2 regions of the Paenibacillus sp. FSL H3-0329 genome follow, and region 1 is predicted to be linked to the other one. Evidence: predicted binding sites of a transcription regulator. Region 1 holds the regulator's gene; the other holds the start of a gene.
The links. The regulator LexA, encoded in region 1, represses DNA repair genes until DNA is damaged. The targets are predictions, from matches to a motif close to CGAACATATGTTCG.
Positions count from the first base shown of each region.

Region 1 (8,718 bases):
CTTCGAGAGGGCTTAGTACACGTGTTGAAGTTCGTAATCCGGACCCGGCAGCTAACCCATACCTCGCACTTGCTGTTATGTTGAAAGCAGGGCTAGACGGAATTAAGCGTAAGCTTGATCTTCCAGCCCCAATTGACCGTAACATCTATGTGATGTCTGAGGAAGAGCGTATTGAAGAAGGCATCCCGAGCTTGCCATCCGATTTGAAAGAAGCGCTAAGCGAAATGATCCGCAGCCATGTAATTACCGAAGCTCTCGGCGAACATGCGCTGGCTCACTTCTACGAGCTGAAAGAAATCGAATGGGATATCTATCGTACTCAGGTTCACGAGTGGGAAAGAAACCAATACATGACTTTGTACTAGAACCTTTAAACCCTTGACACCTTTGGTGTTGAGGGTTTTTTTGTTTGGGCAAAATAGTGGTTTTGTAACCATCAATGATATGTCTACGAAAAATGCCCGCGAAATGCCCACAAATAGCTGAGGTTAAGGTTATTCGAGGATGTTTTACAGGTGAATATCAAAATTGGCATATTGTTGATTAACAATTTTAACGTGTAAGAAGTTGTTCATTTATCATAAATAATGGGATATGATTTGATATAGAAGAATTAAATGCAGAGACGGAGGAGTGAATTTGGATATAGTTTGGTCAAACTTAATATTAACTTTGATAATTTTCGGGATATTAGTGGTTTTGATTTTTAAAGGTATAAGTTTATTAGTAAGAAGTTATAAATCAAAAAAATAACTCTTCAGACGAGTCTGCATAGTCATGACAGATATTGGTTATATTCCCGCATCGCTCTGACTTTAAAAGGATTTATCAAAGAGTGTTGACACAAATCTGAGTTACAGATCATTAAGGATGGCGATTTACAGAACCACCCCGCGGTTGGCTGTGAGTCGCTATTTTATTATTTTTGTATATTCTAAAAGTGTTAAAGTAAAAGTGATTGTAAATTTTTTTCACTTTAATTGATTTATCGTCTACCTTGCTCTTGCTCAGTCCAATTAACCTTATAAAACCGAGAAGAACTAAGATCTCATGGGTCACTTTATGGAATCTGGTGGCATTAATTAAGATAGTAGGTGCCCGAATCGTCCGGGAACAATTTGAATTTCGAGCACAACTCCATAGCTGTCAATAAGAGTGAGTCGATTGAATGAAATTTTTCAATCCGTAGCAATAAAAATGAAGAAAAGATTTTGAAGAATAAGAGGACACGTTAGTCATGTGGGTAATAACTATTATAGTAATAAGGAGGTGCGTAATGAAAAAAATATTATTAACTACAGCTACTAGTATTCTTCTGTCTGCCTCAATTCTCGGTGCATGTAGTAACAATAAAACAACAAACGAGGCAGAGCCTACAGCGTCAAGTGCAGCGCCTACGCCAGTTGTCGAAGCTACAACCACTCCCGAACCTTCTGCTACTCCTTCTATGGAGGCGCAGGAGTCCGCCAGTCCGGAGGCCACTGATCCTCTAGCATCCGATCGACCAAAGACCAAAGCATTTGGTGAACAGGAGGGAGGGGTCTCAGGGCAAGAAGGTACACTTGGGCAAGGTGATGGATATTCCCTGTATGTTTTTCAGGGTTTCACACTAGACTCACAGTCTGGTCGTTTATCATTAACTGAGGATCCAACCTATTATGCCGAAATTGAACACTTGCCTGCCGGTTACGATCTCACAGCTTTGAAGCAACAGGGACAAACCGAGCTTTCTGCAATTGGTAAAGCAAACGACCATAGCGGGGAACTAATTGAACATCCTCTAGGTTTTGCAGAATTATATCTGCAGGCTACCAGTGATAAGGGGATAGAAGATTATATGGTCTGGAAAAATCAGGCGGGGGAAGCTTTTCTTTTTCGGATACACAATCCTAAGGGTGATTCGTCGAATAACTTTGCACCTTGGGTGATGGTTTCACTGGCAACACTTGAACTTGAAAGGAATTAAGTGTAAACAGAACCGAAGGGGTTGTATGGAGTAGAAGAAGTGTGCCATAACCATAATCAAAAAATGGTTGTTGGCACACTTCCTCTTCTTCTTCTTTTTGGTACCTTACTTCATTTGAACGCCAATTTCCGTTTGCTGAGGTTGCAAATTTCGCGTATGAGCCCGCTATAAGACCCAGCAGACCTTATATGAAGCTTTATCCCACATTTTGGATACTAAAGGACCCCATAGTCGCTATTGGCATTAAAAACACTCAATATGAGCCTCATTCTTAGGAATAACGTCACTGGAGTCCGAAACCATGCTCCAAAGGCTGAAAATAAGCAAATAGCGTCATCTGGGTCCGAAAGTCATGGCGCGTAGCAGAGGAATTTAATGTTAAAATATCTTATATATAGATAACTAATTCTTACCTGCGAAGGAGTAAGTTCATGCAAATTTTTATTTACATAGGCTTGGGATTTTTTATAATTTCAGGTATATGTGTTGGAGCCTTCACGACAGGTACACAACAAAGAGGTAACTTTTATTCGGAATCTAAGCAAGACCGTAAAGCTAAAAACAAAGTAGCGAATGGGTCCGCTTTAGGTGGTCTTATTTCATTAGCTATAGCTGGGATTCTTTATTTGTTGTAATTGAACGCAAAATATAAGGAGGAGGAGTGTGCAGATGGTAAAGATTTTTAATGAAAATACGGTCTCATTTACTCAAAAACAGTCCCCGATCCCAGAGTTTGCTTGGCATACGAGTGAAAGATTAGCTGAAATGGTGGGCTCCAAGCATTTAGTTTTTGATATCAGATCTTTAGATCCTGATAAATATTCTTATCCTTATCATTTTCATAGAAATGCTGAAGAAATATTTGTGATTTTAGCGGGAAAAGCGATGTTAAGAACACCGGAGGGTTTTACGGAGGTTACTGAAGGGGATGTAATATTTTTTGAAATGGGACCGGAAGGGGCGCACCAGCTTTATAATCATACGGATGCACCATGCAGGTATCTGGATCTCCGAACGAATCAGGGAATAGATGTTTGCGAATATCCAGACTCTGGAAAAATCAACATTTTGCCTTATCAAGAAATCTATCAAGCGGATGAACAGGCGGATTATTATAAGGGTGAAGAGCATGTAAGGGAAAAATGGAATGGGGGAGCGTAATTGATTAAAGATCGTTGGTTTACAGTAACGGAAATTGATCCGACCACCTATGCAATCAGTGAATATGGACATTGGGAAAAGGTGCATTCTTTTTTACTCTTGGGGCAAAAACAAGCCGCGTTAATTGATACGGGATTAGGTATTGATAATATAAAAAGAATAACGGATCAGTTAACGGATTTACCTATCGCTGTCATAACTACACATGTGCATGCAGATCATATTGGCAGTCACGGACAATTCGAGACAATCTATGTTCATAAAGAGGATGAGGATTGGCTGATTAACGGAATAAAAGGCTTGTCCCTTGCCCAGATTCGAAAGGATATGAGTCGAGACATCACTCTTCCTGTTCCTGAAACCTTTGATCCTAACAGCTACATACCTTTTCAAGGGAAACCAACGGCTCTTTTACAAGAGGGGGATGTGCTCGACATAGGTGGGCGCGAAATAGAAATTTACCACACACCAGGTCATTCGCCAGGTCATATCAGCCTATTTGATCATGCCAACGGATATCTGTTTACAGGTGATTTATTATATGACGTTACGCCAATCTATGCTTTTTACCCTTCGACTAGTCCGGTTGATTTAGTGGCATCCTTAGAGAAGATTACAGAAATTCCAGGGGTTACCCAAGTATATGGCTCTCATAATACGCTGGGTTTAGATCCATCTATTTTACAAGAGGTCAAAAAGGCAGTTCGTGAGTTACGTGAGCAAAAAGTAGTGGCACATGGTACGGGTATTCACCAGTTTGATGGGTTTAGTGTGCAATTTTAGGTTCTTTCTATTTCGAAATCAAATGAGAGGTATGGCGATAACAACTTAATTATTCAGATACGATTGACCTGAAGAGTGCATGCAATTGTTGTACTTGGGAGTAAGCTTCCTTGTACTGGTTGTCGGATTGTCGAATAGGCAATAAACCCGGCAAGAAGGAAATACAATACACAGGCGTTTCTTTGCTGTTCATATATATTTTAAGCGTGAGTTCTTCTATCACATTAGCTTCTTCATCAGGTTCCTTAAGGACGTTAATATCTGCACTAGTTGCAGTTGTTTTGCTGTTTTGTTGTCTTTTGGAGACTTTTGAAAGGGTAAGTGCGTTAACCACAATCTCGGATCCCATTACATTATCGAAAGAGTATAGCTTTGCTACTGCTTTTTTGTTGCTCTTCGGATTTCTGGTGCCTATTGCTAATTTTTTATTAGGTTCGTTAAGTGCGATCAAGTGAGATTGATTGGGGGGAATGAATGTTTTGGTGAAAATGATGTTAAAGGATGCAGCCGCATTAACTAGCATAGAAATATCAGATGAAGTGGATAGCGTTTTCAATTTTATAATGGCGGCACTTAGAATTAAAACAACTCCTAAAATAGCAAATAAGTACACTAAGATAATCAGCATATAATCACCTCCCAGTTATCTCATTAGACTCAAATTGTTGCTTATTGAAAGATATGCCTGAATGATCCCCACTAGTATCTTTTAAAAGGGAAATTCGTGGAATTATAGGATCGGCTTCGGAATTAGCCCAAAAAAAGCACCCGGAGAAACCTGCCGATTCTGCAAATGGCGCAAAATTGGGGGTTGCTGCAAGGGTGCTTTTTAAGGTAAGTATGTAACCTATAGAAAATTGAAGGCAGTGATATGATCGGTATAAACAATCAGCTGTTTGTATTCGATCGGAGTCCCATAACTAGCATAAGGTCTTAAAGTAACGTCATTGAGGACAACAAAGTTATAGCTGAAATTTTTATCAGGGTGTTCTGCTCCCAAATAAGATATGTATTCGTCTACTATTACATCATCCATCAAAGATTTTAAATCAAATACATCCTCTTTGTTGGAGACGGCTGGAGAGACGATTCCCTGAATGCTGCCAAAAGAGGTGAGCAAATTCACTTTTTTTCCACTAGCTTGTTCATCATTTAAAAGTAAACCGGACAGCTTACCCAGTGCATCGACTTTAAAATCGACGAGGGTTCTAATTTTTGAGTTATTCAAAACTAAACACATCCTTTTCAATTTGCAATCCTGTTAACAATATTCGACATATAATCACCAAACTCCTAGTATGCTAATGAAAAAATACTTACTTATGTAATGACCCCCATTCTGTATATGGTGATTTGGGGGTTGTGACGTCCTCAGCGAATTCAATTCCTTATCGTTACTCGTGTTCCTATAGGGACGATAGCTGCGAGTGTTAACACATCCTCGTTGTACATCCGGATACAGCCGTGGGATACCTCTTTCCCAATGGAGGAAGGATCATTCGTTCCATGAATCCCGTAGTGTGGTTTAGACAGTCCCATCCAAAAGGCACCAAAGGGACCGCCTGGATTGGGTTGTTTGTTAATAATCGTGAATTCTCCCACTGGGGATTGGGTTAACATCTTACCAATGCCGACAGGGAAACCTCTAATCACAATATCATTGTCCAGAAGATATAACATTCGTTGGGTCAGATCTACAATAATTCGGTAATTTGGCATTATGCACAACACTCCTTTCTAATTAGGATATGAGCAGAACGCCTAAACGGTTATTCATAGAAAATGCCCATTTTAGCGAACGAGAACAAATGTTCGTTAGTGGTTGAGAAAGCAAAATACACAGAAAAAAGGCTGTTCCGCATTTGCGGAACAGCCTTTTATGGTAGGAGTGCATACTTAGTGGATATCTCGAAACAATCCGATGACTCTTCCGAGAATAGTTACGCGATTAAGGCGAAGAGGCTCATAAGCTGGATTCTCCGGCTGAAGCCGTATATGATCACGTTCCTTGTAAAAGGTCTTAACGGTTGCTTCATCTTCTTCAGTCATGGCTACAACGATATCTCCGTTGTCCGCTGTTTGTTGTTGGCGAACAATTACATAATCACCATTCATAATGCCAGCATCCACCATACTATCACCCATAACTGACAGCATAAATACTTTGTTGTCACCTACATAGTGAGTAGGAAGTGGGAAGTAGTCCTCGATATTCTCTGTAGCAGTGATAGGTACCCCGGCGGTAACTTTACCTACGACAGGAATCCGTGAGATGGTCTGGGCGAATTGGTGAACATTCTCTGAATCCTCTTGGCCTAGTAATTCTATTGCACGTGGCTTCGTTGGATCTCGACGAATAAGTCCCTTCTTCTCAAGCCGGTCCAAATGACCGTGAACTGTGGAGCTGGAAGCAAGGCCAACAGCTTCTCCAATTTCCCGGACGGAAGGTGGATAACCCTTGCTGCGGACTTCGCTTCGTATAAATTCCAGGATCGCCAGCTGGCGACTTGAAATCTTTGACATTGGAATCAACCCCATATAGTAATGTTTGGGAAAATTATAACATAGAACTACCGTTCGCACAAACATAAGTTCTAACTATTATAAATATTAATCTGCTAGAGTTAAAAAATGGTAGACAAATGATAATAAAATGTACCACTTGAGTCTCTCGAAAAAAAGAGAACAATTGTTCTGAAATAGTATTGAACAAAACACATGTTCGTGTTATTATGAATTCGAAAGTAAGAACAAGTGTTTGGAGGATGATAATTATGCTAAAATACAGTACATATCGCAGCATCTACGATAAGGCCCCAGTGGTTGAATCTTTAGGACATAATGACGTTGCCCGTAATTCCGCTAAGGTGAAAGAGATAACGGAACGTTTGCTAGGAGGGATGATTTCGTTGTTCCGTCAGGACTTCTTTATTAAGTTAATATTGATTATCGTGCTAGTATTTTCTGGCCTAACAGTAGTGGGAAATGTATTTGCAGGATCGACGACTATAATGAAGGAAGAGAAGCGGATTGTGGTTGAACGTGGAGATACACTATGGAGTATTGCCCTTAAGAATAAACCGGCTGATATGAAGACAGTTGTTTATATAGAAGGAATTAAACGTTCAAGTGGGATTAAGAGTAGTCAAATTAACGCTGGAGACATACTTACTTTACCTATTTATTAATTTTCTGAGAACATAATAGAATGACCAGTAGAGCTTGCAGGGAGTAGACCTTGACAAGCTCTTTTTCTCATGGCAGAGTTAGAATTAATTTATAGGGGGAGGGAAAGTATTGAATATTGATGAGTTGGTCGCGCGAATTAACGAATTGGCACGCAAACAGAAGAGCGTAGGCCTTAATCAAGAGGAAGTGGCGGAACGCGCCAAGCTTCGTGAAATTTACCTGGGGAATATCCGCAATAACTTCCGAGCACAATTAAATACTATTGAAGTAGTAGATAACGATGAGCATGAACAAGGTAACAAGGGGCTTTAACATTAGCTCGCTGTTCCTTTTCATAGATATTTCAGGATGACTAGGGGGAACGCACATGGCCCGTTCTTGGGAAAGAATGGTTCAACGCAACACACAGCAAATCAACAAGCAAAGAAAGAAACAAGGCAAGGATACGATTTATGCCTCTAAATCTCCTACCCAGAATGCCGAAGTCTTTAAAGGTCGCAACATTGCATTTCCGGTAGTGTTAGTGATACTTGGCACTATGTTTTGGGTAGTTGGTTCTATTGATCAGGCCAAAGGAAACGGCATGCTGGCTAATTGGTTGGGAGTAGTACTGTACTATTTGCTGGCAGCGCTATTGTTCTTCCGTCGTCCGTACTTGAAGGTGGAAAAAGCAAGACTGTCTACTATTAAATTCAATCGCGAACGCGGGCTTCCAGCTGCAGATATTGAGAAAATCACCCTTTCGCGTGGAGCTGTAGTCATTAAGCACAAAGGGAAACGTACGAAATGGATTTTCACAAGACTTATGAATCGCTATGATACTAATGCGATGAGTACACGATTAGAAGCATTTGCTAAAGCTCACAACATTGAAGTAGTTCACGAATAGAACTAGACCAGTTAAAGGGAGAGGGAGACCTGTAATGCCAATTTCTGCTGTACTATTTGACCTTGATGATACATTGCTGTGGGATGATCGGAGCGTCGAAGAAGCATTTCGTTCTGCTTGTGAAGCCGCCGGGGATACGATTGATCCACAAGAACTAGAAGTTGCAGTTCGTAAGGAAGCAAGTAGCTTGTATGAATCTTATGAGACGTTCCCATTTACAAAGATGATCGGAATTAATCCATATGAAGCACTCTGGGCTAACTTTACGGCAGGTGAACAGCCAGAATTCCGTCAATTGGAGCAGCTTGCACCGGTTTATCGTAAAGAGTCTTGGCGTCGCGGACTTGCAACCTTAGGGGTGGAAGACGAAGCACTAGCTGAGACCTTGGCAACTAAATTCGCAGCAGAGCGCAGAAAACGTCCATACATCTATGAAGAAACAATGCATGTACTGGAGCAGTTACGGGGTCAAGTGAAGCTTTTGCTACTTACGAACGGTTGTCCTGCACTGCAACAAGAAAAACTAGATGGTGTGCCAGAGTTAATTCCTTTCTTTGATCATATTGTGATTTCCGGAAGCTTTGGTAAAGGCAAACCGGATAAGGAAATTTTCCTGCATGCTTTAGAGCTTCTTGATGTAACTCCTGAGCAAGCGGTTATGGTCGGCGATAAGCTTACAACGGATATCCGTGGGGGGCTGGCAGCAGGGTTGACCACGGTCTGGATTAAT
Region 1 covers NZ_CP150150.1:3,835,125-3,843,842, reverse strand. Annotated here, with positions in the region: gene glnA (type I glutamate--ammonia ligase) at 1-365, shown strand, start outside; gene NSQ66_RS16930 (hypothetical protein) at 1,277-1,966, shown strand; gene NSQ66_RS16925 (DUF5316 domain-containing protein) at 2,398-2,601, shown strand; gene NSQ66_RS16920 (cupin domain-containing protein) at 2,636-3,127, shown strand; gene NSQ66_RS16915 (MBL fold metallo-hydrolase) at 3,128-3,910, shown strand; gene NSQ66_RS16910 (hypothetical protein) at 3,960-4,538, opposite strand; gene NSQ66_RS16905 (hypothetical protein) at 4,758-5,138, opposite strand; gene NSQ66_RS16900 (L,D-transpeptidase) at 5,291-5,629, opposite strand; gene lexA (transcriptional repressor LexA) at 5,807-6,433, opposite strand; gene NSQ66_RS16890 (LysM peptidoglycan-binding domain-containing protein) at 6,685-7,098, shown strand; gene NSQ66_RS16885 (DUF896 domain-containing protein) at 7,208-7,411, shown strand; gene NSQ66_RS16880 (hypothetical protein) at 7,467-7,988, shown strand; gene NSQ66_RS16875 (HAD family hydrolase) at 8,023-8,718, shown strand, end outside.

Region 2 (6,496 bases), 1.3 Mb from region 1:
CTTTTGCCCAGCATTTCCACCATAGTTTGGCTCTGGGTTTCAGCCTGATTCTTGGCAATATTCATGACCTGTATCCCAACATTTTGAGCTAAGGATGCTTGGCTCATTGCCATTGATAATGCAGCTATATCCATATTGCACCTCCTTTGTGTATATCCTGTTTATCGACTGTCCGCCTTCAATTCATTAGGTGATTGGCATTTGTTTGCCAATTCGCCCAAACGGCTTATCTCCTTTTTACATATCTTGTGCTGTAGTCATTAATCATTAGGAGGAATTGAAAATGGGTATGGAACATGGTTGTGGTTGTAACGTAGGTCCGGTAGTAAGTCCAGCATCAGTAGGTCCGGTGTGTAGTCCTTGGACTTCTACAGGAGCAATCCTGGTACTTTTCATCTTGCTGGTTATCATCACTAAAGCTTGCTTATTCTAAGTTAGCTGATGTGAAGTATAGCCCCGTCTGGCGAATGCCAGGTGGGGCTATTCTGTTGCCTGGGGATGGTCAGACAGATCGTTATTTAAACATAAATTCTACCCGGGTTCCGTCTGCATAATCCTCCAGCTGATTGCCAACCCAGCTTCCTGCCCCGCGGTTATCGCTTGGCGTTATGTATTCAATGTCGGCACCAACGCCGCCTTCCTCACACATAGCCATTGGCCATTCATCCCGGTCATATCCCTTTTTAGTAGGGATCCCTTTTAAGGACTCTTTGCGGTTCTCTTCAGCCTGCTCTCGGTTAATCGTACATGTGGCGGATTCACCTTTCGCAATGGCATCCTGAATATGCTTGGCGGTCTCAGGATAGCGGTCTGATGGGAAGGTTAGCTGAACAACACTCGAATTGGATGGAGACGAGGGGTCTGTAGGCTCTCCGTTTTGTTCAAACCAGTAACTAGCCAAAGCAAGTAATGCAACAATGATGAGACTGGAGATCCATTTTTTCACTTTCAATTCTGCTCCTCCTTTTTTGGCACTTAAAATAGTATATCTTATATCATAATTCAGTGCGATTTAATATAATTAGGGAAAATAAAGGAGGACGGAACTGGATATGGAGTACATAATTACCATTGAGGATCAGACGCTTATTACGGCTGCCGAAGATATAATTACCAGACGTTATGAATGGGGGCGTCATCATGTGGGTGCAGCGCTTCGTACTAAAACAGGAGAGATTTTTACAGCGGTACATGTGGAAGCCAGCATGGGGAGGATTACAGTCTGTGCAGAAGCGATGGTGATTGGCAAAGCGATATCCGAAGGTTATAAGGAATTTGATACGATTGTTGCGGTAAGGCATTCTGATCCAGACAGCGAGGAAAAAGAGATTAAAGTAGTCTCTCCCTGCGGCATGTGCCGAGAGTTAATTGCGGATTACGGAATAGACTGCAAGATAATTGTATCGGAGGATGACCGATTAGCTAAATATGAAATCACTGAGCTATTGCCTTTAAGGTACACGAGATAAGAAAAAAAGTAATGAGGAGCCGCTGAGCTCCTTTTTTTGTTGAGCCGTGAAATTATTCAGCAGTTCCTTATATCGTCCCAACTTATTTTACAACTTCATGTCCATTCGCTGAGTTCATGTCACTATTGTCCCCATACTATAACTTAAAAAGATTTAAAAGGATGGTGAGAATAGATGGAGCAGCGGATTATTCGTCAGATGGTTGATTCAGCATCAAGGTTCGTGGGCGATGTGCAGTGGCAGATGGCTTTTCGCAGATTACAAATGGCTCCGGCGGATTCGGGACTGTCGTCCTCGGCTCAGCTATTGCTGAATACCCTCTATTACTTGCAGGGAAAGGGTGTGATAAGCGGCCAACATGATTATTTGGAAAGTGCAGACGAGCTTATGGAGAAGCTTAAAAATACCAGTGGGCAATATGCTGCGCTTCATGGCTACGAGCTGGGCGCAATCAATAATCAGTCCCAGGCTCTAATTGACAATCAGCGGAATTGGGTCGTCAACAGTGCGATACGCTGGTCTAGGTCCGGCGGGATCGTAACGATGTGTTATCACGCTGCATTACCGGGGACAGCGCCAACTTGGGGGAATGTAAATACGAGCCTAAGCAATGCTGATTTTGATAAATATATAACCCCAGGTACCACCCAGTATAATGCGCTGTTAGCTGATCTGGATAAGATAGCCTTGTCGCTGAAAAAGCTTAATGACGCAGGGATTCCTGTACTTTGGCGGCCGTATCATGAAATGAATGGTGGATGGTTTTGGTGGGGGCAAAAGAGCAATTACGTTGCATTGTGGAACCTTATGTTCGATCGTTTTACCAATTATCATAAGCTGCATAATTTATTGTGGGTTTGGAGTCCAAATGCAAAAAATCAGTGGTGTGATGAGCCGGCAGAATACTATCCGGGCAGTGATAAGGTAGATGTGCTGGCGCTCGACATTTATGACGCGGATTTCAAGATTAGCCATTATGATAATTTATGGGATCTGGGTCGTGGCAAGCTGATTGCGATTGGTGAGAATGGAGAGCTTCCGTCTGCTGAACTGTTGTCCAAAACGCAGCCCAAATGGTCTTATCAGCTGACCTGGGGGAAACTCCTCTATGAGAAGAATACCGATGCTGTGATAAAAGCTTTTATGAACGACAAAATGGTATTCACACGAGAGGAGTATGCTGCTGAGGCCGCCGCTTTCGCTGCTATCGGGGATAGTGTGCTGGAGAGTGGACTCTGTGGGCAATACTACAATAACATGACGCTTAGCGGCACACCTGCACTTTTGCGTACGGATGCCAATATTAACTTTTCATGGAGACAAGGTTCGCCTGATCCTGCCATTCGTGTAGATGCGTTTTCTGTGCGGTGGAGTGGGAAGCTGACGGCTGCTTTTAGCGAGATTTATACCATTTATTCCTACTCTGATGATGGGATACGGGTATGGATTGATGGCGGGCTAGTCATTGATAGTTGGGTAAATCAGAGCGGCCAGGAACGAAAAGGAAGCATAAGTCTGATAGCAGGTAAGCCGTATGAAATAAAGGTGGAGTATTATGAGAATGCGGGCGACGCCCGGGTTGTTTTGCAGTGGGAGAGTCCTAGCCAGATCAAGGGGGTTATCCCAGCGGGGGCATTTTATCTTCCTTAAAAAAGAGTACTTCAAGTGTACAAGCGCAAGCAAAAAGCCCCGGTTTTCCGGGGCCTTTTTACGTATGAGCGTCTTAAATTTGTTCGCGGTAGCTAATGTTGTTGGCGATCTTCTCGTCACGAACGGCTTTGCGCAGAACATCTTTGACGGTTTGGGCATCATGGATTTTTCGAAAAAGAAGCTGAGGCGCTGAGGCATCATCAGAAAATACAGTTAATGACCCGATGCCAAGCATCCGGTCCATTATTGACTGTTTCACGGATAAATCGCGTACGCGCAGCAATTCGATTTCTTCAACATTTTTACCGATAAGTCCGGTCTTTAACATAATGCGCTGACTTGTAATGGTATATGAAGTTGTGTTAAGAGCTATAATTCCTTTAAGTCGATCTGAGATGCCGGCAGGTTTGCCTTTCCAGAGCACAACTTCTTGATTGACATGATTATCTTCTGCTGGTCGATGGGCGGTCACTGGAGCGGTACCGTTAAGGCTGGTTCCACATTCTCCACAAAATTTAGCGCCCTGCTTGTATTCCGCTCCGCAGGTGGTGCAATAAGGCATAAATACCCTCCTTTTCTGATCACAATTAAAATAATTATAACATAACAGTCATTTTACATATATTTCATTTGCGCTTTACACAAACCGACATTATCCTGTTAAGTGGAGGGATAAATAATGAAAAAAGCTTTACTAATAGGAATGCTGATGATGACTGTCATCCTTAGCGCCTGCAGCAATAATTCAACTTCATCGGCACCTGCCACGGAAGAAGAAGTGCAGGAGACTGTGCAAAACTTCTACAATGAAATGTCTAAACTTGAAGAGTCGGGAAAATCTTCTTTAGCGGAGTTCAATGAAGCCATTGCGGGTTATTCAGCAGGAGAACTCACGGACAAGCAGTTGGAGAAGAAAATTAAGCAATTCCAGAGTACCGCAACTGATTTATCGAATCAAGCCGAGAAAGTAAAAATTTCCTCCAGCTTGCCTGAAGACATTCGTAAGTTGCTTGAAGAGTCTAAAATTTCCTTTGAAAGTGCTTATTCTTTAAAAAAAGAGGCTTCTCAGGGCGCAGATTCCGCAAATGTTACGGCTGAGCAATTTAATGAATTGAATCAAAAAGCTGATATAGCGATGTTGTTCGGTATCTCCAAGCTTAATGAGGCAAGAGAAGCAACTGGACTTATAGATTCCGAAGGTGAAGCTACCTCAGTATCTGGAGATGTTGTTCAAGAATAAATCAAATCAGGCGCTGCACAGTTTATCTGTCAGCGTCTTTTTGCTGCGAATTTTAGCTTGAATAGATATACATTAATATACATCTTTTGAATAAAGAGTGACCCTTAAAAAGGTATCTTTTTCCTGATTATTGATTAATATGCGAAGATGCGGATATAATACAAACATACGTTCGTGTTGAGAGGAATAGATATATAATTAAGGAGGGGTTACCATGGGCAAAAAGCTGGAGAAAAACGGGCTGTGGGAAAGCAGCCGCATGATGCTGCCGGAGCATAAGATACGAATTATAAGAGATGAACGGGAAACGCTGCGCCGCATCAAGCCTATTCTGGATGAGCAGAAGCTGGAGGAGATTGAATGTACACTGGCTTTGTCGTTGCGGAGTCATATACGAGTGACAGTTGTTCTTTTTGACCCTTTTGAAAATACGATGTTAAGTGGTTTTGTGACTTCCATTCACACCCACTCGCGTGAGTTTAAGCTGCAGTGGGCGGAGGAATGGAAGTGGATCGATGTGGATGATATTGTCGAGGTCTACATCGTTTAATGCTGAGAACCGTTGCCTTCGCTTTTCTCATAAGCGATTAAGGTAACGGTAGGATTACCGGTCAGATGTGCAATGGAAGCTTCAGCATTCCGAATAATTTCCAGTGCTTCTTCCTGTTCACTAAGGGCTGCAACTTTATAGCTATCGCTATGAATATCCATATGTCTCCCACCTTTCGTTAAATATTTTGTCCTTTTTTGTGGAAATCATCCTAAAGGGGACAGGGGTACAGGCAAATAGGGCAGCGGCATCATTGAATATACCAAAGGGGTGATTCTATGCTGACTTTGGAGCAATTGAGGGAAAAATCCGCGGCGCGTCTGGTCGGGCTTCATCCTGTCTTGGCGGCAGGTGCGAATGTTTTGATTCAGCAAAGCCATGCGAGAGGAGTCCCTATCGTTATTACTCAGGGTCTACGGACCATTGCTGAGCAAAATGCTTTGTATGCGCAGGGGAGAAGCAAACCAGGACCGATAGTTACCAACGCTAAAGGCGGTACCAGCTATCATAATTATGGTCTTGCGTTTGATTTTGCGCTTTTGCTGCCGAATGGCACTAGCCTTTCTTGGGATATCAATCGTGATGGTGATAAGGATAAGACAGCGGATTGGCAAGAGGTTGTACAGGAGGCTAAGCGGCTTGGTTTAGAATGGGGCGGGGACTGGACCTCTTTTAAAGATTATTCACATCTGCAAATGACTTTCGGTTTAACTATAGATCAACTTCGGGCAGGTAAACGTCCAACGACGGACCAAGCCAAAGAGGCTTTAAAAAAGATTACCGGAGGGGATGATCAGGTGAACAAAGACGTTACAGTGACCATTAACCTAAACGGCCGCAAGCTTACCGATGGCGTTCTTGATACCGGAATAACCTATGTGCCCATACGTGCGCTGGCTGAGGCGCTTGGAGCAAAGGTTACTTATGATGCTGTGACTAAGACAGTTAATGTAGTAAAAGAGTAAAACCACCATGCATAGACAGTGCCGTCCAAGGGGAAATTATCAGTGATAACTAACCTTAAAGGGAGGCATAACACTGTGAACAAGCTGATAACAAGCCTTGCATGCGGTACTGTATTATCAATGAGTCTAATGGGAGCTAGCTATGCATCAAATGCCGTGGGATCAGCAGCATTGGGCGGTATCCCAGCCGCGAATACCGGGATGGATGGGACTGCGGAACACACTCGGATGATGAATACGGAAGGCAATTTAATGAACGGCACCACGGGAACAATGAATCAGCATGAGAGCATTATGAAAGATAAGATCCGCATCGATGATAATTACAGACCTAACAACTACAGAACCAACAGCACTGTCAACCCGGCAACCAACACCACACAGACCGGCAAATACCGTGCAACTAGTACAACAACGAATGCTGCAACTAACAAAGGATCTAACTGGGGCTGGCTCGGTCTGCTTGGACTTTTGGGTCTTGCCGGAATGAGAAGCAGAAGTGACGAGCGTAGATAATCCGCGTCTATAATAACCCGTGTCGGTTCTGGCTGAACGGGTTATTTTTATTGTGAATAATTTTTTTTCGAAAAAGGATTGCGCGTTATCGATATTCATGATATTA
Region 2 covers NZ_CP150150.1:5,097,462-5,103,957, reverse strand. Annotated here, with positions in the region: gene NSQ66_RS22610 (YjfB family protein) at 1-134, opposite strand, end outside; gene NSQ66_RS22605 (hypothetical protein) at 284-433, shown strand; gene NSQ66_RS22600 (NucA/NucB deoxyribonuclease domain-containing protein) at 515-946, opposite strand; gene NSQ66_RS22595 (cytidine deaminase) at 1,053-1,469, shown strand; gene NSQ66_RS22590 (glycosyl hydrolase) at 1,644-3,119, shown strand; gene NSQ66_RS22585 (PH domain-containing protein) at 3,193-3,681, opposite strand; gene NSQ66_RS22580 (hypothetical protein) at 3,799-4,359, shown strand; gene NSQ66_RS22575 (YolD-like family protein) at 4,574-4,909, shown strand; gene NSQ66_RS22570 (hypothetical protein) at 4,906-5,070, opposite strand; gene NSQ66_RS22565 (M15 family metallopeptidase) at 5,188-5,874, shown strand; gene NSQ66_RS22560 (WGxxGxxG family protein) at 5,950-6,390, shown strand.
Region 2: the regulator LexA is predicted to act here: its motif matches at 4,521-4,534, upstream of NSQ66_RS22575 (YolD-like family protein).